4 regions of the Paenibacillus sp. J31R98 genome follow, and region 3 is predicted to be linked to each of the others. Evidence: predicted binding sites of a transcription regulator. Region 3 holds the regulator's gene; each other region holds the start of a gene.
What was found. Region 3 encodes LexA, which represses DNA repair genes until DNA is damaged. Its sites were predicted from a motif close to CGAACATATGTTCG; they were not measured.
Positions count from the first base shown of each region.

Region 1: the regulator LexA is predicted to act here: its motif matches at 6,062-6,075, upstream of addB (helicase-exonuclease AddAB subunit AddB).
Region 2: the regulator LexA is predicted to act here: its motif matches at 2,923-2,936, upstream of AC0YNX_RS04565 (YhjD family protein).
Region 4: the regulator LexA is predicted to act here: its motif matches at 2,786-2,799, upstream of recA (recombinase RecA).

Region 1 is NZ_JBWDNO010000002.1:918,380-926,049, forward strand. Features, by position in the region: gene addA (helicase-exonuclease AddAB subunit AddA) at 1-2,442, opposite strand, end outside; gene addB (helicase-exonuclease AddAB subunit AddB) at 2,439-5,987, opposite strand; gene AC0YNX_RS12900 (CD3324 family protein) at 6,470-6,790, shown strand; gene AC0YNX_RS12905 (class I SAM-dependent rRNA methyltransferase) at 6,875-7,670, opposite strand, start outside.
Region 2 is NZ_JBWDNO010000001.1:1,000,082-1,007,751, reverse strand. Features, by position in the region: gene AC0YNX_RS04585 (FAD binding domain-containing protein) at 1-139, opposite strand, end outside; gene AC0YNX_RS04580 ((2Fe-2S)-binding protein) at 133-597, opposite strand; gene AC0YNX_RS04575 (xanthine dehydrogenase family protein molybdopterin-binding subunit) at 594-1,544, opposite strand; partial or broken gene AC0YNX_RS04570 (molybdopterin cofactor-binding domain-containing protein) at 1,641-2,459, opposite strand; gene AC0YNX_RS04565 (YhjD family protein) at 2,963-3,331, shown strand; gene AC0YNX_RS04560 (hypothetical protein) at 3,502-3,750, opposite strand; partial or broken gene AC0YNX_RS04555 (sporulation protein) at 4,419-4,754, shown strand; gene AC0YNX_RS04550 (excalibur calcium-binding domain-containing protein) at 4,752-5,006, shown strand; gene AC0YNX_RS04545 (nucleotidyltransferase family protein) at 5,166-5,783, opposite strand; gene AC0YNX_RS04540 (XdhC family protein) at 5,803-6,120, opposite strand; gene AC0YNX_RS04535 (XdhC family protein) at 6,133-6,948, opposite strand; gene msrB (peptide-methionine (R)-S-oxide reductase MsrB) at 7,090-7,533, opposite strand; gene msrA (peptide-methionine (S)-S-oxide reductase MsrA) at 7,530-7,670, opposite strand, start outside.
Region 3 is NZ_JBWDNO010000001.1:707,522-715,191, forward strand. Features, by position in the region: gene glnA (type I glutamate--ammonia ligase) at 1-645, shown strand, start outside; gene AC0YNX_RS03210 (hypothetical protein) at 718-1,002, opposite strand; gene AC0YNX_RS03215 (hypothetical protein) at 1,298-1,876, shown strand; gene lexA (transcriptional repressor LexA) at 1,960-2,583, opposite strand; gene AC0YNX_RS03225 (LysM peptidoglycan-binding domain-containing protein) at 2,774-3,151, shown strand; gene AC0YNX_RS03230 (DUF896 domain-containing protein) at 3,318-3,533, shown strand; gene AC0YNX_RS03235 (aldo/keto reductase) at 3,564-4,550, shown strand; gene AC0YNX_RS03240 (hypothetical protein) at 4,600-5,118, shown strand; gene AC0YNX_RS03245 (HAD family hydrolase) at 5,143-5,928, shown strand; gene AC0YNX_RS03250 (acireductone dioxygenase) at 6,001-6,537, opposite strand; gene metH (methionine synthase) at 6,710-7,670, shown strand, end outside.
Region 4 is NZ_JBWDNO010000002.1:395,663-403,332, reverse strand. Features, by position in the region: gene rimO (30S ribosomal protein S12 methylthiotransferase RimO) at 1-683, shown strand, start outside; gene pgsA (CDP-diacylglycerol--glycerol-3-phosphate 3-phosphatidyltransferase) at 680-1,264, shown strand; gene AC0YNX_RS10265 (competence/damage-inducible protein A) at 1,390-2,649, shown strand; gene recA (recombinase RecA) at 2,869-3,933, shown strand; gene AC0YNX_RS10255 (RecX family transcriptional regulator) at 4,041-4,706, shown strand; gene rny (ribonuclease Y) at 4,891-6,432, shown strand; gene AC0YNX_RS10245 (TIGR00282 family metallophosphoesterase) at 6,606-7,400, shown strand; gene AC0YNX_RS10240 (stage V sporulation protein S) at 7,581-7,670, shown strand, end outside.

The DNA of each region.
Region 1 (7,670 bases), on a different contig from region 3:
CGCTTCGTATTGACGAGTGCGGTCATGCAGCGCGCGTAAGTTCGCTTGACGTTGCAAGCCGCCCGTCATCCCGCCGACGAGATCGTAATAGCCGGTTTCGCGGTAAATGCGCCATAGCAGATCAGCGAGCGCTCCTTGCCGCGCTTCCTCCCGCCATTCTTCAAGCGAAGCGAGGAATCGGACAAGCTTTCGCTGTGTCTCTTCCGGAATTGTCGGATCATCTGCCGCTAGACGAACTGCCTCGTAATAAGCAACTCGCCCGCCAGCTATGCGGATGAGCGCAAGCTCTTCGCCTGTTAATCCGACAAGCGGTGAGCGAAGCGTCCCCGCAAGCGGAATGTCTTGATACGGATTGTCAATAACACGAAGCAGCGACAGCATCGTCTCCACTTCAGTCGCTTCGAAGTAACCGCTGCTCAGCTCCGCATAAGCCGGAATCCCGTGCTGCTGAAGCTCCTCGATTATCGTCGGCGCCCACTGCTTGTCTGCCCGCAGCAGGATAACAATATCGCGCCAAGCAAGCGGACGTTTCCGTCCTTTTTTGCCATCGTAAACCTGGAATGGCTCCTCGATTGCAGCGCCAACGCTTGCCTGCAATCCTTTCAATCTAAGAATCTGGCTCGCAATCCATCGTGCCTCAAGCTGCACCGTCTGCAAGTCTTCAGCCGGCTCCGCATCAGAGCTGCCTTCGCTCTCACTCTCACTGCTCTCATCCGGTTCGATGTCCGCTTGGCTAGAACCTTTGCCGCCTTTATCGAGTATCGCGAACTCGACCGCATATCGCTCTGGTGCTCCGCCATCACTCGCAGGCGGGTAGGACGCGCCGCACACGAGCTCTGCCCGCTCGTCATAGTCCATCTCTGCTGCTTTCTCGCGCATGATAGCCCGGAACACATTGTTGACGCCGTCAACTACCTCTTGCCGGCTGCGGAAGTTACGAGCCAAATCGATCCGAACACCGTATTCATCATCAGCGTTAATGTCAGCTCCGCCATCATTAACCGTCGCTTCTGACATATCGTCCGAAGTTAAATAAGTTTTATATTTGCGCAGGAACAAACCCGGCTCCGCCAAACGGAACCGATAGATACTTTGCTTCACGTCGCCAACCATGAATCGGTTGCCTTTGCCCGGCCTTGCAATTAAGGAAACAATCGCTTCCTGCACCATGTTCGTATCCTGGTACTCATCGAGCAGTACCTCTTGGAATTGCTGCTGGTATTCGATCGCCGCTGCCGAAGGGACCATCTGAGCTGGCGTAGATGAGCTGTCTCGCAATATCCGCAAACAATAATGCTCCATATCCCCAAAGTCGATAAGCCCTTTCTCAAGCTTGGCAGCTTCGAAACGGCTGCCGAATTCGTCAGCGAGGCCGGCGAGCGTCTCCATAAGCGGAGCCATCTCTCCAAGCTCAGCAGCGAACTGCTCCGGCGTGCGGGTGAACAGCTCATCGGTCATATCCGAGATAAGCTTCTTCACGGAATCACGAAGCTCCTTTGCCTGCTCCTGCAGCCCTTTGTCACATGCATCCCCACGCTGGCTCTTAAGCTTGCTGAAGCTTGCCGTAGTGAACGCTTCATGCCATGTCTCCCACGGCTCATGGTTCACCTTGCGCTGTAGCGCATGAATGACGTTCAGATCATCCTGGAACGTTTCGGCGTATGCATCTGGTCCTGCCGGCAGCCGCGTAATGTCCATCGCTTGTTCGAGCAGGCTCTGCGCCCCTTGCAGCGACATATTGACAGCAGCCGCAATGCTCTGCACCCACTCGGTACGTCCAAGCTCTTCAGCATCTCTCACGCGGAATGCTGCTGCCGTATCCTGCAGCCAAGCTTTGGGCCAAGGATGGCTTTGCGAGAAGTTGTAGAGCTTCATGACAAGTGCATACAACGGCTCATCGCCGCGCTCTCCGCCGAATCGCTCAACCAGCTCATAGAAGGCTTGTCCTTCTTCACTATCTATTGCTTCGTAGTGCTCTTCGAACAACGCATCAAGCACGTCCATCCGCAGCAATTCCGCTTCCGTCTCGTTTGCTATGCGAAAGCCCGGATCAAGCCCTATCAACGAATAGTAGCGACGGATTACATCAAGACAGAAGGAATGAAGCGTCGTAATGGACGCTCGCCCCATCAGTGCAAGCTGCCTGCGAAGATGATCGGAGCCCGGATTCTTGTCGAGCTCCTTCTCAAGCGCGATTCGTATCCGCTCTTTCATTTCGGCAGCAGCCGCTTTGGTGAAGGTTGCGACGAGCAGTCTGTCGACATCGGTATCGGCTGAGATTTTGCGGATAATCCGTTCGACGAGGACTGCAGTCTTGCCGGAGCCTGCAGCCGCAGCAACCAGAATGTTGCTGCCGCTCGTTACAATGGCTCGCCATTGATCATCCGTCCATGTGCTGCCTATCGGCTTCGGCGGTATTGAAGCTATCGCTGACGTCGTCATTGTTCATGCTCCTCCTTCTTATGTTGATTCGGCTGCTCGTCCGCAGCATGATCCTCGTCGTCTCCTGACGCGAGAAGCTCCCACACTTCGTCTTTGCCCGGCTTGTTCAGCTTCGTATAGCAGTTGCCTTCGATCAATGGATCGAAATGACAGACTGGCTTATAGGCACAGAATTGGCATGGCGTCTTCCCTCCAAGCCGGTAAGGCGCGATTGATACGTCGCCGCCCGCGATTCGCTCGCCAATTCGGCGCAGCGTTCCTCGCACCGACTTACGCAGCGTTCCCCACTGCTCATCGGACACGACAGAGGAGCTGCTGTAGAAGCCTCCGTCGCGCTTCAGCGCAAGCGGAAGCAGCTCGGAATACCCGGTAGCTAACGTGTTATCCATCATTCGGACCGTTTCTTCATCTGCGAGCACAAGCCCCTTCAGCTTGAATCGCTTCAATATCTCCGTTTGCGCTTTCGCTGGCAGCATGCCGTTGGATGAAGAGAGCATCGGATTATGCACATGGAAGTACAACGCGCCGGCCGCCTTCGCCGGCTGACCCAGCCACTCCGGCGCATGCGTCAGAAGGACGTCCAAATACGTCAGCATTTGGAGCGCCATCCCGTAAGCTACCTCCTCAAGCCGAAGCTGCTTGGCGCTGGACTTGTAGTCGATGACGCGCAGCAGAAGACCGTCTGTCGTCTGTGCCGCATCTACACGGTCAATCCGGCCGACCATCTCAAGCGTTCTTCCGCCGGACAGTGGAATCGTAACCGGAGGCAGCGGGCCATCCGGTCCGAAGCCGATTTCAAGACCAATCGGCTGGAATTGTGCACGCCGAGCATGCTCGCCAAGAATAATCGCCGCCTGGCTAATAATATCGCGCAGCTTGCGCGCCACATATTGATGACGGCTGCTGCTGAACAAGATTTGCGATTGCAGCCGCTGCGCCAATTCGCCAACGACTTCAGCGGACAGCTGGCGCAGCTGCTCCGGCGTGTACGCGCCGAACTGATCGCCAAGCGCCTCCGTGAGTCGGTTCAGCGCAGCGTGGAATAGCTGTCCGATGTCCGGCGCAGCAAGCTTGTACATGTCTCGCTCACGAAGCCGTAGACCATGTATGGCAAAATGCTGAAACGGACAAGATACGAAACGTTCCATCCGCGATACGCTGCCGCGAAGCCTCTGTCCATAGAGCAAATGAGCGGTTTCATAGGACAGCGATACTTCTTCATTGTTATATTGGAGCGAAGCAACTAGCCTCTGCAGCTTGTCCTGCCACTGCGGGCGGACAGCGAACCAGTTGTACGCTTCCCACCAGATCGGAGCAATCTCGCCGCCATGCTTCCAGCTTCGCAGCTGTGTAATCAGATAGGACAGCGTACGCTCCGAATGCGCCATGAAGGCTTGCTGCTCGCTCTCCGGCATGCTCGGAACCGGCTCGCCAGCTACATTCTCTTCCTGTAAGCCAGGGAAGAGCTGTTTCAAATGCCTTATGACCTCAGATGGATGCAGGCTCTTGCCTTCCTCATCCGCCAGCGGCCAGCTAATCCACAGATGTTTACTTGGCGTTGTCAGCGCGCCATAGATCATGAAGCGCTCGTCGAGCAGCTTCCGGCGTACGCCCGGCGCCATCACGAGACCCCCGTACTCAAGCGTCTCGCGCTCAGCCTCCGTTAGTACGCCGTCTTCCTGCATGCGCTGCGGCATGACACCATCGTTCGCGCCAAGCAGGTAGCATACCGACACTTGTCCTGAACGCGTCCGATCCATGCTACCGATCAGCACTTGGTCGAGCGATGGCGGTACCGAGGCGAGCTTCAAGCTCTCAAGCCCCGTCTCCACCATTCCTGCGAAGAGCTCTACCGGCATCGCTTCCGCGCCGGTCATCTCTGTCAGCTGATCGAGCAGATCCATTACACCGTCCCACAACTGGCGATGCTCTCGCGCCTTTAGCGGATTGCCGCCGGCAACCGCTTTGCGGCTCCAACGCTCCAGCCGATCCGGCACTTCGATAGCAATGAATAAGCGATACAATGCCTCGCACATTTGCCTGACGCTACTCGCCTTCTTCAATTCGCGCGTAAACTTACGGATTACAGGTATCACGGCTTCTCTTGCAGCCATAATAACTTCGAACTCGCGCAGTTCCTTCTCTCCCGCCAAGGCAGGATCGCCTTCGAGCGTATCCCGCATCATAGGCTTCCATTGGCTGAGCGTCGTCCAGCGATTGCCGTTCATCCCTGTCGCGAGCGCATGATTCTCTAGCAAATCAAAGCTCTCGCGCGTCAAGCTGCCGTCCTCTGGTATGAGCAGCTCCGTCTTAATGCAGCGGAATACGGCCTCGAACCGCCAGCCATGCACCGCAATCTCCAGTGCCGAACGAATGAACTCGACAAAAGGATGATGCAGCGCTGCGTTCTTCTGATCGAGAAAATACGGTATTTCATAATCAGCAAATACCGCTTTAATATAGTCGTTATAATCCGGCGCATTGCGAACCATAACCGCCAAGTCGCGGTATCTTGCGCCTTCATCGCGCACTCTGCGCACAATATCACGCGCTACCGCTTCTACTTCAGCCCTACGTCCTGCTGTTGCGTGCAGCGAAACGCCGCCATCACGCAGCTCATCTTCGGTGAGCGTAAGCCGTCCCCGTCCGCCATAGTACCGTTCCACATGCGCGAGCATTGGGTTCTCCCGGAATCGGTACGGCGTTCCTTCCAGAAACAGCGGTTCCTCTATCGTCACGCCGTTCGCAATCGCTATATCTCTCAGCTTCATATACGTCTCTGCCGTCGGACGGAATAAGTCCAGCTCATGAGGCTGCTCGCCTAGCTCATAGAGCTTATCGAGGCAGAGCGTGATCGTCATTGCTTTGCTATGCTTCATGAGCGATGCCAGCGCATCAAATTCCTTTGGCGTGAAGCCGTGGAACCCATCCACCCATATTTGTGTATCCGCCATGGAAGGCGCTTGATGAAAGCCGCGAATAAGCCAGCTCAAATAATCCTCTGCATCTACATAGAGCCCTTCCAGCTCTTGTTCGAGGTGTTCGGAAATTCGCATAAGATCATTCAGCTTCCGCCCGAGCAGCGAAGTGCTCTTCTGCGGCAACCGATTGATCGCATAGTCCGATAGCTGCGAAGCGTCAATGCCATATCGCTTGAGCTCCGTCATCAGCTCGCCCAGCCGCTCGATAAAACCGTGCTGCGTATGCGACCCTTGGAACAGCTGCAATTGCTCCTCGAGACGATGGACGATTTTGTACAGCAGCATGTTCTTGCCGTTCTCGCTAATCGGAATAAGCGCTGTACCGCCGGTTTCCTGCATGATCCGGAACGACAGCCGCCGGAAGCTGAGCGCTTGCGCCCTTATACTGCCTTTAAGCTCCGAATGATTCAGCAGCTCGTATTCCGTCTGGAATGTCGCCTGCTCCGGCACCAAAATCACGATAGGCGGTCCTTCCGGCTGCTCCAGCACCTGCTGTCTAATCTCATCCAGACAATGGTGCGTCTTGCCTGAGCCTGAGCGGCCAATTACAAAACGAAGCGTCATGACCTGCCAACCTCTCTCCTCTATTCGATTCTATTATTCTACCATAGGCGATCCACTCATTTCATCCTATAATACAAACATTTGTTCTTATTCTTACAAGGTAAATAGTGCAATGGAGGGATTAGCCAGCGTAACAAATGATTATAGCTGTTCTTTCGCTTGCTGGTTGTTCGCTTGCTATGGCTTAATATAGATGTCGGGCCCGACGAATCTTCGCGAAAGGAGATGATCCAATTGATCAACCAAAACGAGGTGGCTTTCGCCTAACAGCGGAAGTCATCTTCAGAGGGAGGCTGCGATGCCTCCCTCAACTACCATAAAAAGGATGACGGATTGAACCGTTTTCAATTATAATGAATGTGTGAAGCACGATTTCGCAGTGTGATCGTGTTTTTTTATATTTTGATTAGAGGAGGTGTACGACATGGTAATCTCGACTTCTGGTGCTGTTGCAACGGGCGATATGAACAAGGAGGTTTACCTTGAACTACAAAAATGGAAAAGATGTGCTTCCCCCTAATCTGCTGAAAGAACTTCAGAGCTACATTCAAGGAGAATTGCTGTATATCCCGAAGCCGCACAACGAACGTGCCGCCTGGGGGGAGAAGAGCGGATCTCGCATTATGATCAAGCGTCGCAATGAAGAGATTTTCCAGCATTATGCGAGTGGAAGCTCTGTGCAGGAGCTGGAGCGGCAATACCACCTATCCAGCGAGAGTATCCGGAAGATCATTATGAAGACACGCAGTGCAAGTGCGATATCCGTACAAGCCGAATACGAGGCTGCAAAGGCACGTATATGACAATAGAGAAGAGCCCTCCAGATCGAAGCCGCATGGCTGATACTGGAAGGCTCTTTTTAATGTGTTATGAAATCGATCCGCCTTCTAGCGGCTCCGCACTTCAAATATGCCAAATTTCAAATAATGACCCTCGTTCACGCCGACGATCTGCGGATGATCCTTGCCAGCAGCGCGCCATTCGATAAGACGCAGCGTCTTGCCAGCGTCAATCGCTGCTGCCTGAATCGTCTCCAGGAACAAGTCAGGACGCATATGGTAGGAACAGCTCGCGGTTACGAGATAGCCGCCTTCATTGACGAGCTTCAGCCCGTGAAGGTTAATATCTTTGTAGCCTCTGACCGCGCCTTCAATTGCGCTTCTCGACTTCGTGAACGCCGGCGGATCAAGAATGACAACGTCCCACTTGCGTCCCGCATCGCTGAGCGGCTTCGAAGTATCGCTCTTACCTGCTGCGCGATCATGGCGTTCCTCGATTCCCTTCACTTGCTTGCGAAGGTACTCGAACGCATCGGCTACGACAAACTCCACACGATCCTCAAATCCATTGCGGATGACGTTACGGCGGGCCGTATCGATGGCATGCTCGGATACGTCCAGGCACGTCACCTTCTTCGCCCCGTATTTGCATGCGTGGAGCGTAAAGCTGCCTGTATGCGCGAAGCACTCCAGCACAGTTGCACCGTCCCAGAACGGGAACGTGACGACTTTGCCGTTGGCGTTGACAGGGACAAGCTTCTCTTCGTTTAACGATGCGATTGTGCCAGTATCATCCGACTGCGCCGCTTTCGTCTCTGCCGCATCGTCTGTCGGCACCGGAGCAAGCTTGATGCCGCTCCGCGCTCCCCAGCCAAGCATAAGCGGCGCGATTGAAGCGCGGTTC
Region 2 (7,670 bases), 290 kb from region 3:
CCGGAGCGCCTCGCGGACTTTTACGTTGTACCATGGCATCCGTGCCGCCTGCGATGATGAGGCATTCTTCTTTGCTCAGCCTGGAGATGGTATCATCCAAGCTTATCTCCCGGTAGGAAGTTATGGCGTTCATTACCATAAGCCATCCCCCTTCTTCGCGGCCAAGTCAATCGCATCAACAATCATATTGTAGCCGGTACAGCGGCACAAATTGCCGGAGATTCCTACACGAATCTCATCTTCAGTAGGATGAGGATTGTTCATGAGCAGGGCTGCGCTTGCCATAACCATTCCCGGTATGCAGAAGCCGCATTGAACCGCGCCCGCTTCAGAGTAACATTCGCTTAACACACGGAACTGCTCCGTGCTGCAATATCCATCAATGGTAACGATGTCCTTTCCTTCGATGGAGCCAATGGGAATAAGGCAGCTATTCTGCAAACGATTATTGACTAGGACACTGCAAGTTCCGCATTCTCCCTCGCCGCAGCCTTCTTTGGAGCCGATTAATCGGAACTCATCCCTTAATAAGTCGATTAATCTTACGGTAGAAGGAGCTTCTGTTTCTACCTCCGTTCCATTCAGACGGAATTTCATCCATGGCTCCCTCCCTTCTTCATCAAGCTGTCTATAATCAATTCCGGTGTGATGGGGATGTGATAGAAGTCGACCTGCAATGCATTCTCGATTGCTGCTTGCACCGCGGGAGCCCCTCCGGTCAGCGGCAATTCACCTACGCCTTTCGCGCCATAAGGTCCGCCCGCGAATGGATTATCATACAGCTTGCTTTCGATTCGGACGACATCCATAGCGGTAGGAGGCCCGTAGTCTGATATGCTCTTCTGCTCTATTCGGCCTCGATTAGACGTCATTTTCTCCATACTCCCGTAAGCGAGTCCCTGTGCCATGCCGCCATCGATCTGACCTTTAACGATCTGTTCATCGATTGCTTTGCCGATATCGAACCCGCCGTAAACCTTCTCCACTTTCACAAATCCGGTTAAGGTATCCACTTCGAGCTCCACGATATTCACTCCCCACGAATAAGCAGGGTACGCGTCCCCCGTAAATTTGCTCTCATCCCACGGGATCATTTGTTCATGAACATAATGTTCAATCACTTCTTGAGCTGCGCCATCTTGCCACTGCGCCTTTAACTTACTTGCGGCTCGTTCCAGCAATTTGCCGACAATCATCGTGGTTCTGGATGCTACGGTTGGACCGGAATCCGGAACTACCTTCGTATCTGGATAGGGGAACGAAATAGCATCGTAAGGCAATCCAATTACATTCGCTACAATCTTGCACATCGAGGTAATCGCGCCTTGACCCATATCCGAGTTGGAAATCTTGATTAATACTTGATCGTTTTCATCTTTGGCTAACTTCACTATAGCTTTAATATGGTCTCGTTCACCGCTCCCTGTGAATCCACAGCCATGCAGGAAAAGGGAAGCACCGATTCCTTTTTTGTAGCGTTTATTCTGCTTGTTCAAGTTATGAAAGGCTTCTCTCTTCTTCGCATAGTCCGTCGTTTGCAGCATGTCATTGATCATATTGTCCATCAATACCGGATCCTTGAACCTGCCGCCCGTAATGGTGGGATCACCTTGTTTCACCAAGTAGTTCCGTTTATAGGCAATGGGATCCATGTTCAGCTTGCTGCTGATGTGTCCGAGAACACTTTCAATGGCTGCAAAGCTTTGAGGCGCGCCAAAACCTCTGAAAGCTCCATTGGGCACCGTATTGGTCTTCAGCGCATACCCTTTCGCATGGAAATGCGGTATTCGATATACACCCGCACTGTTCAATAAACACCTCTGCAGGACAACTGGACTTAAACCAGCATTTGCCCCGCCGTTAAGATACAACTCCACTGTCATACTTAGGATCTTTCACTGATCATCTAGAGCGGTTCGGTATTTGAATATCGCGGGATGTCTCTTCGTCGTTGCTTCAAAGTCTTCGGCCCGGTCAAACAGCAGCATGACCGGTTTCTGGACAACCTTAGCCGCAATGCCAACGTGACAAGCCATCATGGAAGGGAAATCTTCTTTCCCGCCAAATCCGCCGCCAGTTGGACTCTGTATGACACGCACCTCATCTTCCCCGCAAGCTAGAGCGCTGACCAAGGCATTCTTCACATAATAAAGACATTGCATCGACCCTTGTACAAGAATTTCTTGATCGTTATAAATCCCAAGCATGCCTTGTGGTTCCAGATAGACATGTTCTTGATAGCCTGTCTCATACTCTTCCTCTATGACTAAGTACGCATTTGCTTCGATTGCTTGTATCACTTCGAGGCTTTCTCCGAATTCATGACTAGCGAATACGCCCGTATGATCCTTTTGCCGAATGGCTTCCTCCAGAGTAAAGATGGCTTGATGTTCTTCAATATCCACCTCTGCTTCTTCTATTAATTGATGGAGCACAGCCAGATTTGGGCCAACGAGCATAAATATAGGTTCGCCAATATAATTGACCCATTCATCCGCAAAGATCGGTTGATCCTGATGCAGCAACTTCACAAAATTTGCTCCGGCGGAGATGTGTTCTGCCCCTATCTTGACGTAACCTGCAGGCAGCTGCGGCAGCTGGATCGATCGTACTTTCCCGTAAGCGACAGGAGAGCGAGACAAGACACCATAGAGCATTGAATCTGGTTTCAAGTCGCCAATATAAGCGAGCTGACCGGATACTTTCCCATCGTGATCTTTCTTTTTCACTGGGCTACTTATATCCTTCGCCTGCATGGGAACAGCCTCCTTATGGTTGTTAGTAACATAAACTGAGTTAAACATTCTAAAAGTCTCCTAATACAAGCTTATGCCGACTGAGATATGCTCATGAACTGAGTAGCTTTACTGATACCGCAATTATTCACTTTATTGGTAAACGGGTTAGTTAGTCAGTTGATAAAGAACAAGTGTTCGCATATACTACCATTGAGGTGATATGTGTGAATTCGACACCAGAAGAAATTGTGATGATTAAAGAGTGCTGCTTGTTGCCGATCATGCTGGATGTCGTTGAGAAGCAACGTTTGGAGATGGATAAGTCTACATCACCAATGAAGACCCTGTACTTGGCAGCTCTCGTCAGACTGCAGGATACTATTCATTCCGATCTTGTGAATACTCGAAAGCATCTCCGTGCCGCAGACATCAAGATGTGGAAGGTCGATAACGCTGAAGTACGTGAGAAATCGGCGTTCAAATACGAATACTCGAATAAAGGCTACCGCGGTGTATTCGAGATGCTAAGAAGTCTTGTTAGGGCAGAAATTGCGAAGAAGTTTGGGCAGTATATTGCGGCAGTATTCAAGTAATCTGCTTTGTTCCATATGACATACGCGTAGAGATGTACAATTGCAAAAAAAAGAACCGTTGGGATTTACCCTCACGGTTCTTTTTCTCATCTCACAATAAACAATGGCTGCTGCTCGGACTCCTTCACTCGCTCAGCAATGCATTCAAGACGAGCGAGCGTCATAACAAGTTATGGGTGTTGAACACTTACACCGTTGAATCTGAAATCCTCATATCCTGCATCAAGTACGACATTAATTTTGCCCACGTTATCAATCGATGGGAAGAAGATGGTTGAATGTGCTGTAACTCCCGGCTCGATAGAGTCCGGCGCTTTTTCAACATCGACTTTATCATAGTAGCGTTCAAAATTGAAATCATGGTCATAATTGTACTGTTTCCCATTGAAAACAACCTTAGCCAGTGAGTCAGCCGTCATTAGAGACTTATCTGTATTATTCGTGTAAGAGACATACAGGCGAAGAGAGTCATTGTCCTGTACAACCTTGTCGATCTTGAGTGTTACATTATTAATGGTGATTGCGTTACCGGATGGAGCTCCTGTGCTTGTACCATCCGTCGAAACGCTGTTCCGATAACAGATGCAACAATAATTTTCTTCATTTCAAGTATGCCCCTTAATAGTTTTATATTCCCATTGATTTTACTGTGAAAGTATCGTTTTGCATAGCAGGTAATAATTTACAACATTCCAGTTTTACAAATATTACATCGTAATGGATTAACTCCCTATAGTAGAATGGTCAATGACATTTCATACAGGGGGATTTCATTTTGCGGCTTCTAAAAGTTTTAGGTTGGTTATTTATTCCTTACATCATGATTATTTTCAATTGGAGAAGGATCGGTGCAACTGTCCGAGTCCTCGCTTTAATCTGGGCATTTATTTGCTTGTTACCTGTATTGGGTAGTATGTTACCTGGTGGTAATGAGAGTACAACTCAGACTGCAGTTATTCAAGAATCCACGACTGCACCAAAGAAGGACTCCTCTGCTACTCCTGTTACTCCTAAAGAGAATAAAACGGAACCAGTAGCGTCAGAAGCAACTACACAACAGGCTCCAAAAGCAAACAAGACAACAACACCAGCAAAGCAAGAATCATACGACATCACAATCGTATTCCCTGCCGATAAGTACCCGGAAACAGCTGCGCATATTAAAAACGCAATTAAGCATGGTGAATCGTCAGTATGCACGATTGATCGTGACGGTGCGGATGAAAACCGAAGTGAGTCTTTGGCTGGCATTCCGACAAAGAAAGAGTATGATCGGGACGAGTGGCCAATGGCAATGTGTGCAGAAGGCGGAACTGGTGCAGATATCGCTTATGTTCACTCTTCGGACAACCGCGGCTCAGGATCATGGGTCGGAAATAAACTGGAAGGCTATTCCGACGGAACGAGGGTATTATTCGTAATAGATGGCGGGAAATATTCGGCTACTCCCGAGACAGCTACGAAGAGCACGAACTCAACTTCAACTAAAAGCAGCAGCTCTACTACAAAGCAGTCATCAAGACCAACGAAGAAGCCTGCAGCACAACCATCTACACAAGTTTATTATAAAAACTGTACTGCTGTCAGAGAAGCGGGAGCAGATCCAATATATGAGGGCGACCCTGGATATAGCAGAAAGTTGGACCGTGACGGCGATGGAGTCGCATGTGAGTAGACTCCCACACAATTAGTAAACGCATCATTCAATACGATCATGAAGAACGTGAAATAATAATAGACCGCCGATCCCCTGTGATGTACCAAAAGGGAAAAGCGGTCTTCTTCATGCCTTGATACAAATGTGCTGTAAAACTCATAACTACCCTTATAGTTGTTATCTGTTCTTGCTGTATTCGTTGTAATAATTGCTGGCGAATATGTAATCTTCCGGTGTATCCAGATCCATCAGAACGCCGGGATCATCGGTATTCAAGTAATGCTTGTCATACTCTTGAAGAATCCTTCTCAGATTCTGATTCTGATCTGCCTTAGCCTCAGTAATACATGTCTTCATCTCTTCTGTTAATTTGATGGGGTGACCGGCCCTCTTCTGGTAACTCGGAATAACGATCTTCCCTTCTGCGATCGCTAAGTCCCGAATCGTATCCTTCAAGACAAGCGGAAAGTCTCCAGGCGTAATGAAGAACTGAGAGGCTTTCACTTCTCCGCAGCCTGTTTGAATCGAACTAAACATACCTCGGTCAAAGCTCGGATTATATGCGCATACGATCTCCATGTCATACGCGTTCTTCCTCTGCATCATGGTTACGGCATCATGGACCCGTTCCCACTGGAACCCGCTAACGATGATGACTCGATTGCAAATACCATCAAACTTGGAAACCGTATGCTCCAACACGGTCATTGTCCCTAAACGTAAAGTCATTTTAAATGCTGATGCTCGGCTAGAATATCCAGCTGCGAGAATGACCGCTTCCAACGATTCCGCCATATGGCCTCCTAGCTCGCCCTCAATGGATGGGTTCAATAAATACAACCTGCACACCGCCGCAGATCCCGCCATCTTCATAAAACAGTCCAGCCGTCAGATCGACCGTGTGATGGATACTCTGTTTGGTAGCGATAACCTGTATGGCGAGCTCAATCACTTCTCCTTCTCCGCAGCCCCCTCCGATGGTTCCGGCTGACGTGCCATCGGCATAAATGATCATTTTGGCGCCGGCCTTTCTTGGCGTAGAGCCCTTCGTTCTTATGACCGTAGCGAGAACCGCTTCAGCACCGTCAGCTCTAATCGTCACGATCCGTTTCAACAACTCAAGATCGGTCATTTACGCGCCCCCCTATCTGTTCACGATAAAATGGCTGATCTCTTCTTTAAGCGAATTACCGGACGCATGATTCTTCACTCGCAGAATTTCAGCCAATACGCTGACGGCAATTTCCTCAGGCGTTTGCGCGCCTATATCGAGGCCGATAGGCGCATATATGTTCTGAAATCCGATGTCCGGATATTCCTCGTGGAGTTGAGAGAACACGCCCGAGATACGTCTGCGGCTCCCAATCATGCCGATATACGGTACAGATAACTGCAGATGCAGGATCTCGCGGAGGATTGCGACATCGAATTGATGACCTCGCGTAAGAAGCACGATATATGGCTTGTCCGAAATATCCAAACTCCGGAAAAACTCCTCATAGTGCATGCATACAACCTCGTCTGCGAAAGGGAATTGTTCGGCTGTTGCGTATTGAGGCCTATCGCAAATGACCGTGATAGAAAAGCCAAGTTTATGGCCCATTTCGACCAACGGCTTGGCCACATGGCCGGCTCCCGCTACGATGAGATGCAGCGGCGGCGGATACACTTCCACAAAATACTCCAATTCACAGTCATGAAGTCGCGTGATGAACATATTCGATATTCGCTTAGCAAGTGCCGTTCTTGCATGTTCCAATAGAGGCTGCCATTGTTCTATGGCTATTTCTTGTTCGGAGAATACTTCTCCATCAGAGAACAACAAGAGCTTGGTTCCAACAGCAGCTTCTATGGTTCGTCGATTGTGATTAGAGGCATGAAGACTGATCTTGGTGACTGTGATTAAAGCAACCCCTTTGCGATTCTCGATCGAGTTGATCAGTCTCTGATAAAGTTCCATGTCTCCCGTCCTCTCTGTCAACGAATCTACATCTCTATTTATATGAGGGGAACGCTATAAATATAAGAATTTATTTCAGAGATTGAGGGCGTAAAAAAGCCCGCAGACATCGGCGTCTGCGGACTTTTTTTGCGGTTAAGATTAATCGCTGAAGTGTGCTAAGAACTCTCCGTAGCCTCTCTCCTCCAGATCGGCTTTCGGAATAAACGCCATGGAGGCAGAATTCATGCAGTATCGGAGCCCCGTTGGCTGTGGGCCGTCATTAAACACATGTCCCAAGATGGAATCGGCATTGCGGCTTCTGGCTTCGGTCGGCCCGAAGGAGAATGCCGGACGTTTCAGCACCACATTGTTCGTATCCAGAGATTTAGTAAAACTGGGCCAGCCGGTCTGCGCATCATATTTGTCCTTAGAGCTAAACAGTGGCTCACCCGAGACTATATCAACATAGATTCCCTCTGCGTCATTATCCCAGTATTCGTTGTTGAATGGCGGCTCATCGGCGCCTTTCTGAGTCACATTATATTGAAGCTTCGTCAATGTTCGCAGCTTCTCTTCTTTGTTGAACATGGAAGTGCTTCTCATTTCCCTAACCTCCAGACTTTGTTCACGCAAGCTGCTAATGTATTTTTAGCGTAATAGTCCTGATGTTCGTCCTCTGCCAAATAGAACGTTGTTGCAGCGCTAATTGTCGTTGCGATACGTTTATTGGAACGTGCAGC
Region 3 (7,670 bases):
TTCATGCCTAAACCGCTGTTTGGCGTGAACGGTTCCGGTATGCACTGTCACCAATCGCTGTTCCGCGGCAACGTGAATGCATTCTATGATGAGAGCGATAAGCTTGGCCTTAGCCAAACGGCTCGTTACTACATGGCAGGCGTACTCCGCCATGCTCGTGCGTTCGCAGCGATTACGAACCCTACCGTTAACTCGTACAAGCGTCTCGTACCTGGTTACGAAGCACCTTGTTATGTAGCTTGGTCTGCAAGCAACCGCAGCCCGATGATTCGTATTCCAGCATCCCGTGGCCTAAGCACACGTGTCGAAGTGCGCAGCCCGGACCCTGCGGCGAACCCTTACCTCGCGCTTGCTGTTATGCTGAAAGCCGGCCTTGATGGCATCAAGAACAAGACTCCGCTGCCAGCTCCTACAGACCGTAACATCTATGTGATGACGGACGAAGAGCGTATCGACGAAGGTATCCCGAGCTTGCCGGGCGATCTGAGAGAAGCGTTGACAGAGCTGCTTCGCAGCGAAGTTATCTGCGACGCGCTTGGCGATCACGCGCTTGCACATTTCTATGAATTGAAAGAAATCGAGTGGGATATGTACAAAACGCAGATCCACGAGTGGGAACGCGATCAGTACCTAACACTGTTCTAAAAACGAAAGCCTCGATGCTGAAATGCATCGAGGCTTTTTCTTTGTTTGGAATATTTGCTTCAGCTGCTGCAATTAAATGTCCTTCGACGGCAACGCGACTTCCATTCCCTGTGGTATATATAGCTGAGGCTGTTCACGTGGAACGGCATGCTGCGGTTCATCTTCCTCGTTTAGCACTTCGTCATAAAGCTTCAGGAGCTCATTAGCCGTCAGTTTCAACTCCTGCTCACTCAACGCGTCGAAGCTCGCATTTATATCGCTATCCGTTGGTACACTAAATGTTCGGTGCTTCTTTGCTGCAAATTCGAAGAGTCGATTAATGGTTTCCGTAAATTGCTGTCTCGTCTGCACGTTCATGTGTAACTTCCTCTCGTGTCTGGTTTCACTGATTTGATCTGCTGCTTTCATACGCTACCTGCAAATAATAATGCGAACCCTTCAAAAATCAATGAACACATTTTGATAAGTGTTGATTTAGGCAACATTGTTCACGAGAAATGTGTACATATGCGATTTTCGCTATTCGTTCTTTAGGTTTTTTAAGTGTTTTAGTGTAGTTCAAGCGATATGTACAGCGCTTCATCTCTTCACCCGTGACTTCTGTCCCGCATACAATACATGCTAAGAGGGTATGAGAGAGAAGGCGGCATTCATGAGTGAAATAGTGACAACGGACGGGCAATTTCGGCTGACTGGAGCAATACTTCGGAAGGTTGCGGGGATTATGATTCCGTTCTATCGAAAGATCGCGTGCAATTATTCATTTGCGCTAAAATGGTCAAAGGCGGTTCGTACAACGGACATCGATACGTTAGCGAAAATGTTCAAGTCTGTTGCGCCTTCGGCAAAGCTGAGCAGTTTATCATCGAACGGAATCGGATATTTCTTTGACTTTGAATTTCCGGATCCGATAATCCAATATTCCGATGGGTTAACGATCCCGCCGGGAACGACGCAATTTACATTCTCGACGCCGATTCACCGAATGATCGCCAGAGCGATATTACCATTCTATTGCGCTCTTCGAACCTCGAGCGCATACGCAGCAGCCGTCGCGAGAGCAGTTAATAATCGTAACATCAAACGGCTGAGATGGTTGGTGCGCCGCAAGGTTAGAACGATCGCTCTCAAGCGAATTCTAATCGCCTTCTCAGGTGTTGCATTGAACTTTAAGTACAAACGAAGTAAGTTTACGTATCAAAGCTTGTTATTTCGGGAGCTTGTAGGTTAAGTGACATTCTGTGAGAGGATATAGAGAAGGGCCATCTGAGGTGCTGCAGCAGCACTTCAGATGGCCCTTCGTGATAGATCGAATTAATGAATGTCGCGGAACAAGCCAATAACCTTGCCGAGAATGGATACGTTGCGAAGGCGAATTGGCTCCATCGTCGAGTTCTCCGGTTGAAGGCGAATATGATCCTTCTCCTTGTAGAACGTCTTGACCGTTGCTTCATCTTCTTCAGTCATGGCGACAACGATATCGCCATTATTAGCTGTTTGCTGCTGACGGACGATGACATAGTCACCATTATGAATGCCAGCTTCAATCATACTTTCACCTATAACATTAAGAATAAAGACAGTGTCATCGCCGACTTTATCCGCAGGAAGCGGGAAGTAGTCCTCGATGTTCTCAGTTGCGGTAATCGGTACGCCCGCCGTTACTTTACCGATGACAGGCACTTTGGATATTGCGAGCGGGAAAGGGATGATATCGCTATCGTCGCCGTCCAAGATCTCGATTGCACGGGGCTTCGTCGGGTCGCGGCGGATAAGGCCTTTCTTCTCAAGGCGGTCAAGATGGCCGTGAACGGTCGAGCTGGAAGCAAGTCCAACTGCTTCGCCGATCTCGCGAACAGAAGGCGGGTAGCCTTTCTCGCGTACTTCCGTCTTAATGAATTCTAGTATCGCCTGCTGGCGGTTTGAAAGTTTCGACACCGGAATCACTCCAAAGTTTCATTTGTGTCAAATTATAGCACAGAACCGGAGTTCGTACAAACATAAGTTCTTAAAAACACAAGTTCGCGTATTTTTACGAACAAATGTTCCAAAAAGGCTTGACCACAAACAAATGTTCGTGTTATTCTGAATTCAACGATAACAGAACAAACGTTTGGGGTGCTGGAGAATGATGACAACGATATCTTCTTACTCAACTACTTATAAAGGAAACACGACAAATAACCGTACAGCGAAGCGTGTAAGAAATGACGCTAGCAAACAACGTCTACTAGTGAGACTTGCTGTTGCAGTATTGCTGTTCGTATTGCTGTTCACGGGGCTGACGCTGATGACGAGTTACGCAGGTAGCGAGCATCCTTCTGCTCCGACTGTACTGGAGCAAGTCGTTGTAATCGGAGCAGGCGATACGCTATGGGATATTGCTGGCCGAGTACGTGAGGAAGGACAAGACATTCGTGAAGTGGTGTATAGCTTGAAGAAGCGGAACAACTTATCGAACGCTACGCTGCAAGCGGGACAGTCATTAATCGTTCCTGTTGAATAACATCTATCATTTAATGTACGAACGAGTAAGTTAAGCCTGAGCGACCGAATCGCTTGGGCTTTTTCTATCTCTAATAAGACCTCTGTTACCTTGACAATGGCTCCTTATTAATGTCAAAGTAAAGGGTGACATGTTGACCTCAGGTAGGGAAAGGAGTGCAGTAGAAATGAACGCTATAGACAAAGTCATTGCCCGTATTAACGAGCTTTCTCGCAAAAATAAATCCGTCGGTTTAACACCGGAAGAGCTTGTAGAACGAGACGAGCTTCGCCGACAATACTTGGACAACTTCAAGAGCAATTTCCGCAATCAACTGGATACCATTAAATGGGCGGAAGATGAAGAGAACGGAGAGAATGGCGGAGGTTCGATTAAGCACTAAAAGACTTCGATCATGCAGGAGGGGACGAGCGTGGAATTTCGGTTACTAGGCAGAAGCGGCTTGGCTGTGTCCGAGCTTTGTTTGGGAACGATGACGTTTGGCAATACAACTAGCGAGACAGATTCCATTAGTATGGTTCACCGGTTCATGGAGCAAGGCGGTAATTTCCTGGATACAGCCAACGTATATGTAGGCGGACGTTCAGAGGAGATTGTCGGACGAGCCATTAAAGACCGTCGCTCGGATGTTGTGCTTGCAACGAAGGTTCGATTCGCAACATCGACGAATCCGAATGGCGTTGGCGTATCTCGCAAGCATATCTTGGATGCAGTCGAAGCAAGCTTGAAGCGGCTCGACACGGATTACATAGACCTCTATCAAGTACACGTCTGGGATCATGCGACACCGATCGAAGAGACGCTGCGTGCGCTGGATGATCTTGTGACTGCTGGTAAGGTCCGTTATATCGGCTGCTCTAATTTCTTCGCATGGCAACTGATGAAGTCGCTTGCGGTTAGTGATTGGAACCGCTATGTTCGCTTTATTTCCATTCAACCTCAATATAGCTTGGTTAGCCGCGAGATGGATCGCGAGATGATCTCGCTGTGCCTCGAAGAGAACGTTGGAATTATTCCATGGGCACCGCTCGGCGGCGGATTCTTAACAGGCCGCTATGGGTCAGAAGAGCCAACTAGCGGACGTCTCACTTCCAAAGTGGGCGAGAGCTCCTGGGCGAATCGTTCGTCCTCGAATAACTTCAAAGTACTTGAAGCAGTCAAGCAGGCAGCGAAGGAACTGGACAAGACACCAGCGCAAGTCGCATTGGCATGGCTGCTCAGACGTGAAGGCATCACGTCGCCGATTTTCGGCGCAAGTACGCTTGAACAGTACGAAGAGAATATGGGTGCAATCGGCTGGAACATGCCGGAAGAGATTTGGAAGCAGCTCGATGAGGTTAGCGCATTGCCTAGCGAATATCCGAACCGGTTTATCGCTAAGTTCGCTCGACCTCTGTAATGAACGTGCAACACTACTAACGTGAATATTTATTGTAGGAGGAACATCCTTGTCAAGATCGTGGGAACGTAAAGTACAGAAGAATCAATCTCAAATTAACAAACAGCGGAAGAAGCGCGGCCAAGCTCCGCTGATGTCCGCATCATCAAGCGCACCATCCGTCGATACATACAGAGGTCGCAGCTATCTAATGCCAGCGTTCCTGTTGCTGTTCATTCTGTTCTATGTAATCGTGACTGTAACTTCGGAGAACTTCAAGGAGACAGGTTCGATGTTCTGGGTAACAATCGGCTGTTACGTCGTATTGGCACTGCTCTTTGTTCTTCGCCGCCCTTACCTTGGGGTAGGCAGTGATTTTGTCCGTTCCCGCCGGTTCACAGGCGATCGTTCCATCTATGTGAGCAACATTAAAGCGATCAATGTCCAGAGTGGCTATGTCGTGATCGAGCAGCTCAAAGGCGGTAACTGGGTGTTCTCTCGTCTCATTAACCGCTATCCGACTGAGCAGATTACAGAGCGCTTGCGTTCGTTTGCCAGTCAGCATGGTATTCCTTTTACAGAAAAATAAACATACGAGAGTGGAGTGCAAATCATGGCAAAGCAAGCAGTTCTATTTGATCTAGATGATACGCTACTATGGGATGATCGCAGTGTGCAGGAAGCGTTCGACGCAACTTGCGAAGCGGGGGCAGCTCAGACAGGCGTAGACGCGAAGGCGCTTGAAGAAGCGGTTCGCAGCGAAGCGCGTGCGCTCTACGAATCGTATGAGACGTTCCCATTCACGAAGATGATCGGCATTAATCCGTTCGAGGGACTGTGGGCGAACTTCCTCGAAGGCGAACAACAGGAATTCCGCATGCTGCAGGAACTTGCTCCTGGGTACCGCCGCGATGCTTGGACGCGCGGCTTGAAGTCGCTTGGGATTGATAATCCGGAGCTCGGCGCACAGCTAGCAGAGCAATTCCCAGCGGAGCGTCGTAAACGTCCTTACGTGTACGAAGAGACTTTCGCTGTCCTCGATCAGCTGAAGGGGAAGTACAAGCTGCTCTTGCTGACCAATGGCTCGCCAGATCTGCAGCGCGAGAAGCTTGCTGGCGTACCTGCGATTGTGCCGTATTTTGACCACATCATCATCTCGGGCGAATTCGGTAAAGGCAAGCCTGCCGCTGAGATCTTCCACCACGCGCTTGAGCGTCTCGGCGTCGAGCCGGAGCATGGCGTTATGGTTGGTGACAAGCTGACGACTGACATACTTGGATCGAATACGATTGGCATGACTAGCGTGTGGATTAACCGCCACGGTATGAAACGGACAGACGAAATCATTCCAACTCATGAAATCAAGCATCTCGAAGAACTGCTGCCGCTGCTCGTGTAATGCAGTTGCCGCCACCTAATAGAAGAAGACCCGCCGTTATGGCAGGTCTTCTTCTTCATTGACAGTCAATTGTTATTCAAACGACGGATCTTCGATATTCGTAGCAATCCAGCCATCCTTCTCAATGAAGAGGCGAACCGCGATAATTTCACGGTTGTCCATCAGCGTGAAGAAATGCGCTCTGTCCTCAGGAACGGAGATAACGTCGCCAGCTTCCAGCTCAACGTCGAAATAACCAGTCTCCTCGTCGCCTTTAATAATAAAGATGCCACGGCCAGATACAATACCGCGAATCTCATCTTCGGTGTGCGTGTGAATCTGCTCGAATTTCTTCAGCAGCTCTTCGATGTTCGGAGTCGCGTCCGAGAGGGAGATAACATCCCAAATTTGATAGCCGCGGCGCGCTGCAAGTTCACGGATCTCTTCATCGAACGTGGACAGAATCGTTTGCTTCTCTTCGTCGGATAGAACGAATTTGTTATGAAGCTCTGCAGGAAGCTTGCTTGCATCCCAATGCTCATACAATACTTCTTGGTTGTCTAGAAACGCGCGAACATTCTGTTCACCGGAGATACGCTCGTTCGTGTTGCGAATACGAATTTCAGCCATCGCTCTAATCCCTCTTTTCACAAATTCATAAATACCAATAGGAATAATTATAGAACAATTTGATTGCCCTGTCGACAGCGCTGCACGCTACCTGCAAAAGGTTCTTTGCACTTGCGGTGAATTCTGGTAGAGTATAGGGAAATGATTTTTCTTAACGGAAAGGAAGGCATCCATGACGAAACCCACAATAAAAGAAATGCTCGAAAGACGCATTCTTATACTAGATGGTGCTATGGGAACGATGATTCAGCAGGCTGATCTCGGACCGGATGATTTTGGCGGTGATGAGCTGGATGGCTGTAATGAAATGCTCGTTCTAACGCGTCCTGATGTCATTCAAGGCATTCATGAAGCTTATTTGGAGGCCGGTGCGGATATTCTGGAAACGAACACGTTCGGTGCGACAGCTGTTGTACTGGCGGAGTATGATATTCCGGAGAAAGCGCGGGAAATCAACCTTGCGGCTGCTAGGATCGCTCGCGCTGCAGCGGATAAGTTTACAACGGCGGACAAGCCTCGTTATGTTGCAGGCGCACTCGGTCCGACGACGAAGACATTGTCTGTTACAGGCGGAGTTACGTTCGATCAACTCGTAGAGGACTACTTTGAGCAAACTGCTGCACTTATCGAAGGTGGCGTCGATGCGATCCTTCTCGAAACCTCCCAAGATACGCTTAACGTGAAAGCAGGCACAATCGGCATTCATAAAGCATTTGAATCGACGGGTATCACGCTCCCGCTCATGATTTCTGGTACGATTGAACCAATGGGGACAACACTTGCCGGTCAAAATATCGAATCCTTCTATATCTCGCTTGAGCACATGAACCCGATCTCCATCGGCCTGAACTGTGCGACAGGTCCAGAGTTTATGCGCGATCATATCCGCTCGCTCGCAGGCATTGCTCGTTCGGCTGTCAGCTGTTACCCGAATGCAGGCTTGCCGGATGAGAACGGAAATTACCATGAGTCGCCGGCTTCGCTTGCGAAGAAGATTGCGGACTTTGCCGAGCAAGGCTGGCTGAATATTGCCGGCGGCTGCTGCGGTACGACGCCTGCTCATATTCGCGCGCTCGCGGAGACCCTCTCGAACTATGCGCCTCGTACGAAGCTAGGAGAGCATCCGCCAGCAG
Region 4 (7,670 bases), on a different contig from region 3:
CAGAATTGCTCAATCGCGTCAGCGAAGTCGAAGGCATCGCATGGGTGCGTCTGCACTATGCTTACCCTGGCTTCTTCTCAGACGAGCTGATTGACACGATTGCAAAGAACTCGAAAGTGTGCAATTACATCGATATGCCGCTGCAGCACAGCGAGGACTCGATCCTGAAGCGGATGCGCCGTCCTGGCCGTCAGACGGATACGCGTGCGCTAGTTCAGCGCATTCGATCACGTATTCCGGATGTAGCGCTTCGCACATCCATTATTGTCGGCTTCCCTGGCGAAACCGATGAGGATTTCGAGCGCCTGTGCGACTTTGTTCGTGAGATGAAGTTTGACCGTCTAGGCGTATTCACTTATTCTCCGGAAGAAGATACACCTGCCGTTCGTTTGCCGAACGAAGTGCCGGATGATGTGAAGGAATGGCGTTCCAACACTCTGATGGAAATTCAGCGTGAAGTGTCCAAGGAGCTGAGCGGCAAGCATGTCGGCAAAGAGATCGATGTGCTGGTTGAACGCTACGACGGTCGCAGCGATGTGTACGTCGGCCGTTCTCCTTACGATGCGCCGGAGATTGACGGTGAAGTGTTCATCTCGAATTGTAAAGCCGCTATCGGCGAAATTCAGAGAGTGCGCATAACGCACGCTTATGAGTTTGATATGTCCGGGGAGGGACTATCGTGAATTTAGCCAATCGTATTACACTTGCCCGCATCTTTTTGGTTCCGATCATCATGGTACTGCTCTTAATTAATGTGGATTTGAAGCCGCTGACGATTTCCGGCTCCGATTTCTCCATTACATGGAATCAAATTTTAGCTGCGCTTGTTTTCATTATTGCAGCCAGTACTGATGGTCTGGATGGCTATATTGCTCGTAAAAATAAGATTGTAACGAATTTGGGCAAATTGCTTGATCCGCTAGCGGACAAGCTGCTCGTCGCTGCAGTGCTTATTTCGCTTGTTGAGATGTCCAAGCTGGATGCTTGGATTGCAATTGTAATTATTAGCCGCGAATTCGCTGTAACAGGACTTCGCCAAATTGCGCTGCTTGAAGGTTATGTGCTTGCAGCGAGCAAATGGGGCAAGTGGAAGACGGCTGTGCAAATCACGATGATTATTGCTCTATTGCTGAATAACTTCCCGTTTGCATTCCTGGACATCCCGTTTGACATCATTGCGAGCTATGCTGGAGCGTTAATCACGATCTATTCCGGTATTGATTACTTCGTGAAGAATAAGAATTTGATTCCAATAAATAAATAGTTCTTCATATTTCGGGTTGCATACAGCATCACTTCTTCTGAATAATAGAAGAGGTGATGCTGTGTTTGTCTTAATGCCGGTTATGTTATGTGAAATTGTATCTACATAAGAATGGAGTTGTTGAGATGCGTGCCGAAATTATCGCAGTCGGGACGGAGCTGCTGCTCGGTCAGACCGTGAACACGAATGCGACATACTTATCGCAAGGGCTTGCGGAGCTTGGAATTGATGTTTATTTTCAAACGGTTGTTGGCGACAATGCCAGTCGTATTCGCCAAGCGATTGAGCTCGCACGCTCGAGAGCCGATCTGATTCTCTTCACAGGGGGACTTGGCCCAACGCAGGACGATCTGACGAAAGATGCGCTTGCTGCTTATTTGAACCGCGCGATCGAGCTTCATCAGCCGTCCATGGACAAAATCGTGGAGTTGTTCACGTCACGCGGCATCCATATGGTTGAGAGCAATCGCAGACAAGCGCACCTGATTGAAGGCAGCGAGCCGCTTATGAATGATGCGGGGCTGGCTGTCGGCAATGCACTTAGCGAGGACGGAACGCACTACGTTCTGCTGCCAGGACCGCCGCGTGAGATGAAAGTAATGTTTGAAGGTCCGGCGAAGGCGTGGATCCGCTCGGTTATGGGTGAGGAGCGCAAGCTGTTCTCGCGCCAGCTGATGTTCGCGGGGATCGGTGAATCGAGTCTGGAGGAAGCACTGATCGATCTGATTGATGCGCAGACGGATCCTTCGATTGCACCATATGCGAAGGATGGCGAAGTCGCGATTCGGATCTCGACGAAAGCGCTGGATCAAGCGGAAGCAGATGCGCGGCTAGATGCGACTGAGGAGCAGATTAAAGCACGCGTTGGGAAGCACCTGTATGCGCGCGAGGACATTCCGCTTGAAGAGGCGGTCATAAGACTGCTGCGTACTTCCACGCGGACCCTGGCTAGTGCAGAGAGCCTTACAGGCGGTCTGTTCGCGCAGCTGCTTACGCAAATTCCAGGCAGCAGCGGTGAGTTTGCCGGCGGCGTCGTGACCTACACGAACATGATGAAGCATAAGCTGCTGAGCATCCCGATGTCCCAGCTGGAAGGGACAGATGCGCCAGGGGCAGTCAGTGAGTCGACCGCAGCGCTTATGGCGGAGCGGGTGCGTGAATTGGCTGACAGTGACTTCGGCGTGTCGCTGACAGGCGTTGCGGGTCCGGCCGAGTCCGAAGGGAAGCCGGTTGGTCTTGTTTATTTCGGGCTTGCTGAGCGAGGTAGACCAACGCGAGTATTCACAGCGCGTTTGAGCGGCAATCGCGGCATTATCCGCCTGCGTGCAGCGAAGTCATTGATGTACCGGCTCTGGCAAGTGCTAAGCGGAGCAGAGGAGAATTAGCAACTATTGTATAAATAAGGCTTGCCAATATCCTAACAAATCGACTATAATCGACATTAGTTACCGGAAGAACCGTGGCGAAGATTACTTTGCTGCGGTTCTTTTTTTTTCTCCTTTTTGGCCAAAAGAGAAAATAAGAATATATGTTCGTAAAAACTCTTGTCAAAGCGAATGAAACAAGGTATCATAACAGTATAAATCATGAAGGATGTGAGTTCGTTGGCAGATCGTAAAGCCGCACTCGAAATGGCACTTCGTCAAATAGAGAAGCAATTTGGTAAGGGCTCTATTATGAAGCTCGGTGAATCTACTCATATGCAAGTTGAAACTGTATCCAGCGGTGCGCTGGCGTTAGATATTGCACTTGGAATCGGCGGTTTCCCACGAGGCCGTATTATTGAAGTTTATGGTCCAGAATCTTCCGGTAAAACAACGGTTGCGCTGCACGCAATCGCAGAAGTTCAACGCGCTGGTGGACAAGCTGCATTTATTGATGCCGAGCACGCGCTCGATCCATCGTATGCAAGCAAGCTAGGCGTAAACATCGACGAACTACTGCTTTCCCAACCTGATACAGGGGAGCAAGGTCTTGAAATCGCTGAAGCGCTCGTTCGCAGTGGTGCAGTTGATATCGTTGTCGTTGACTCCGTAGCAGCACTCGTACCGAAAGCGGAAATCGAAGGCGATATGGGCGACTCCCACGTAGGTTTGCAAGCTCGTCTGATGTCGCAAGCACTTCGTAAGCTGTCCGGTGCGATTAGCAAATCGAAGACGATCACGATCTTCATCAACCAGCTTCGTGAGAAAGTCGGCGTTATGTTCGGTAACCCTGAGACGACGCCAGGCGGCCGCGCACTGAAGTTCTACTCCACGATTCGCCTTGATGTGCGCCGTATTGAGTCTGTGAAGCAAGGTAACGACATTGTCGGTAACCGGACTCGTATTAAAGTTGTAAAGAACAAAGTAGCTCCTCCATTCAAGCAAGCCGAAGTCGATATTATGTATGGTGAGGGCATCTCCAGAGAGGGAAGCCTTGTTGATATCGGCGTTGAGCTGGAGATCATCCAGAAGAGCGGCGCTTGGTTCTCCTACAATGGTGAGCGTCTCGGCCAAGGCCGTGAGAATGCGAAGCAGTTCTTGAAGGATCACAAAGATATCGCAGCGGTCATTGATAAACTAATCCGCGAAGCAAGCAACGTAGCCGCGGCTGCGGCAGGTAATCAACCTGTAAGCGAAGATGACGATGATGATTTCGAGGACGAATTGGACTTGGAAGTTGAATAAACCGTTGTTGACTTTATGTCAATAGGTGGAACAGAGAAGCACCTGTTATCAGGTGCTTCTCTGTTTTTGTAGGTTACGGCTTGGTGTAAAGGAGGAGAAAGACGACGATGCTAGTGATTACCGGCGTAGAGCAGGACCGCAAATTAAAGCAAAGGTACCATTTGTTTGTCAATGATGCGCAGGAACCGTATATCAACGTGCATGAAGACTTACTCATTAAATTTCGGCTGCTCAAGGGGCGAGAGATCCATGTGGACGAGCTGAAGGAAATTGTGGAAGAGGACAGCCGCCATCGCGCCTATATAACGGCTCTCGCGTATCTTGGGGCGAGACAACGTACGGAGAAGGAGATACAGCGCTACTTGGCAAGGAAAGAGATTGAACCCGAGGCGGCAGCGAAAGCGATTGCGCGACTGACGCAGGAAGGTTTGGTTAACGATAACCAGTACGCGAACATGTACGCATCGGAGAAGATGAGAACGCAGCTGAAGGGCAGACGTCTTCTTCAGCAGGAGCTGCGCCAGCGCGGCATCTCCAAGGATATGGCGAAGCAAGCCTCGCAGGATCTGAGCGAGGAATCAGAGATCGAGGTCGCGGTGCGGGCGGCCCATAAGAAGTGGCCGTATATAAAGGGAGAGCCGCGCGAGAGGAAACAGAAGCTGGCTGCTTTTCTGCTGCGCCGAGGGTTTCCGATGAACGTTGTGCGAGAAGCGGTTAAGGCTGCTGCGCAGCGGATGGAAGATGATGAAGATGGGCACATGCTTGACAATTGATTTTCACAAAAGATAAAATGAGTTTGTATTATTCATTTCTAGAATCGATTTTCCTTCCAAAAATTGATTCGAACCCATTATTTTCGTCAATTAAGTATGTATGTATCGGGTTAAAAACCGGCTATGAAAAAAACCAAATACTATCCCAAGCGTTTGCTTAGGTGAGCAACAAGGAGGTGAGAAGATGCCAGTATGGTTAGGTATCCTGATCGCTCTCGTTGTTGGTGTGATTTTCTTTGGTGTCGGTTATTTTATTCGCAAATCGATCGCCGAGGCCAAAATTTCAAGCGCCGAGCAGGCCGCTAGTCAAATTATTGACAATGCGAGGAAAGAAGCCGAAGCGCTGAAGAAAGAAACGGTCCTTGAAGCGAAAGATGAAGTCCACAAGCTCCGTACCGAAGCTGAGAAAGACATTCGCGAACGTCGCAATGAGGTACAGCGTCTTGAAAGACGACTGATTCAGAAAGAAGAGTCGTTGGATAAAAAAATAGAAGCGCTGGAACGCAAAGAAGAACAAGTAGCCAACAAAGAGAAGCGGATCGAGGAGACACAAGAACAAATCGATTCCCTTTACAAGCAGCAGCTTAGTGAGCTGGAACGTATCTCGAACTTGACGATGGAGGATGCGAAACAGATCATCCTGACGAACGTTGAACAAGAGGTTCGCCACGAAACTGCACAAATGATTAAAGAGATCGAGCAGCAAGCCAAGGAAGAAGCAGATAAGAAGGCTCGTGATATTATCTCGCTTGCTATCCAACGCTGCGCAGCTGATCACGTGGCTGAAACTACGGTTTCCGTAGTTGCGTTGCCAAACGAAGAGATGAAAGGCCGCATTATCGGACGTGAAGGCCGCAACATTCGCGCACTGGAAACGTTGACCGGTATCGATCTCATAATTGACGATACACCGGAAGCGGTCATCTTGTCTGGTTTCGATCCAATTCGTCGTGAAATTGCTCGTACATCCCTCGAGAAGCTCGTTGCAGATGGTCGTATCCATCCTGCACGGATTGAGGAAATGGTTGAGAAGTCGCGTAAAGAAGTGGACGAACGTATCCGTGAATACGGAGAGCAGGCGACGTATGAAGTTGGCGTGCATGGCTTGCATCCAGATCTCATTAAAATTTTAGGCCGCCTCAAATATCGTACAAGCTATGGTCAGAACGTGCTCAAGCACTCCATGGAAGTCGCTTATTTGTCGGGTCTCATGGCAGCAGAGCTGGGTGAAGACATTACGCTTGCAAGACGTGCAGGTTTGCTGCACGATATCGGTAAAGCGCTCGATCATGAAGTGGAAGGCTCACATGTCGAGATCGGCGTAGAGCTGGCCAAGAAGTACAAAGAGCATCCTGTTGTTATCAACAGTATCGCTTCCCACCACGGCGATTGCGAAGCAACTTCGGTTATCGCAATGCTCGTCGGCGCAGCAGATGCGTTGTCGGCGGCACGGCCAGGTGCTAGAAGAGAGACGCTCGAAACGTATATTAAACGTCTGGAGAAGCTTGAAGGTATTTCTGAATCGTTCGAAGGTGTTGAGAAATCGTACGCGATCCAAGCAGGCCGCGAGGTTCGTGTTATGGTTCAACCGGAGAAGATCGACGATACCGAGGCATTCCGCTTGGCGCGTGATATTACGAAGAAGATCGAGAGTGAACTCGATTACCCTGGGCATATTAAAGTTACAGTTATCCGCGAGACGCGGGCTGTCGAATATGCGAAATAACTTTCATAGCAATACAACTAGAAAAGTGGCTGCTTGCGGCCACTTTTCTAGTCTTTAATATAAGGAATGCAGTCCGCTGCTTTGCTTATATTTCCCGCGAAACGTTAGCTTTTGCCCCCAAATGGTTGGACGGAAAAAGCCGTTTACGCTGTGATTAGAGAGGTTTTGATCGAATGAACGTACTATTTATTGGTGATATTGTCGGAAGCGTTGGTCGTGCCGCAGTGAAGAAGGTACTGCCTGCGTTGCAGTCCAAGTATAACCCGCACATCATCATTGCAAATGGAGAGAACGCAGCAGCAGGAAGAGGCATCACAGCTGCTATTGTGAAAGAGCTTCTCGATGCTGGTGTACATGGGATTACAATGGGCAACCACACATGGGATAACAAAGATATTTTCGAGTGGATTGATGATCAGCCGCGAATTGTAAGACCTGCGAACTATGTTGAAGGCTTGCCAGGACAAGGCGCAACGATTATTAAAGCGAATGGCAAGGAGCTTGCAATCGTGAATCTGCAAGGCCGGACATTCCTGCCGCCAATTGATTGCCCGTTCCGCAAGGCGGATGAGTTGATTGAGCAGTTACAGCAGAAGACGAAGAACATACTCGTAGATTTCCACGCTGAGGCGACTTCGGAGAAAATCGCGATGGGCTGGTATCTTGATGGCCGAGCATCGATTGTTGTCGGCACGCATACGCATGTGCAAACGAATGACGATACGATTCATCCGGGCGGTACAGCTTTCTTGACGGACGTTGGCATGGTTGGTCCGAAGAATGGTGTACTCGGCATGGATCGCGATGCGGTATTACATAGGTTTCTAACGCAGCTGCCGACGCGGTTCGTCGTTGACGAAGGCGACTGGCATTTCCATGCGATTGTCGTCGATATTGACGATGCAACAGGCAAGGCACGCAAGATCCAGAAGATCCGGTTAACCGAGACAGAATGGCTGCTCATGTAGCAGCCTTTTTTTTCTAATTTGAGGTAATTCGCCACGCATTGTATCGCTATTCTATTAAAATTCGCACAATTCAGAAGATTTTGCTAACTGGGCTGGAAAGAAGAAGGAATTATTTCCCCTCTCTCGAATACTATCTAAATAGTGGTATTCATCCATCATTCCCGAGGAGGTTTACTTTCCATGGATGTCTTAAAAGTTTCAGCAAAGTCCAATCCAAATTCTGTTGCAGGGGCGCTTGCAGGCGTATTACGCGAACGCGGCGCGGCTGAA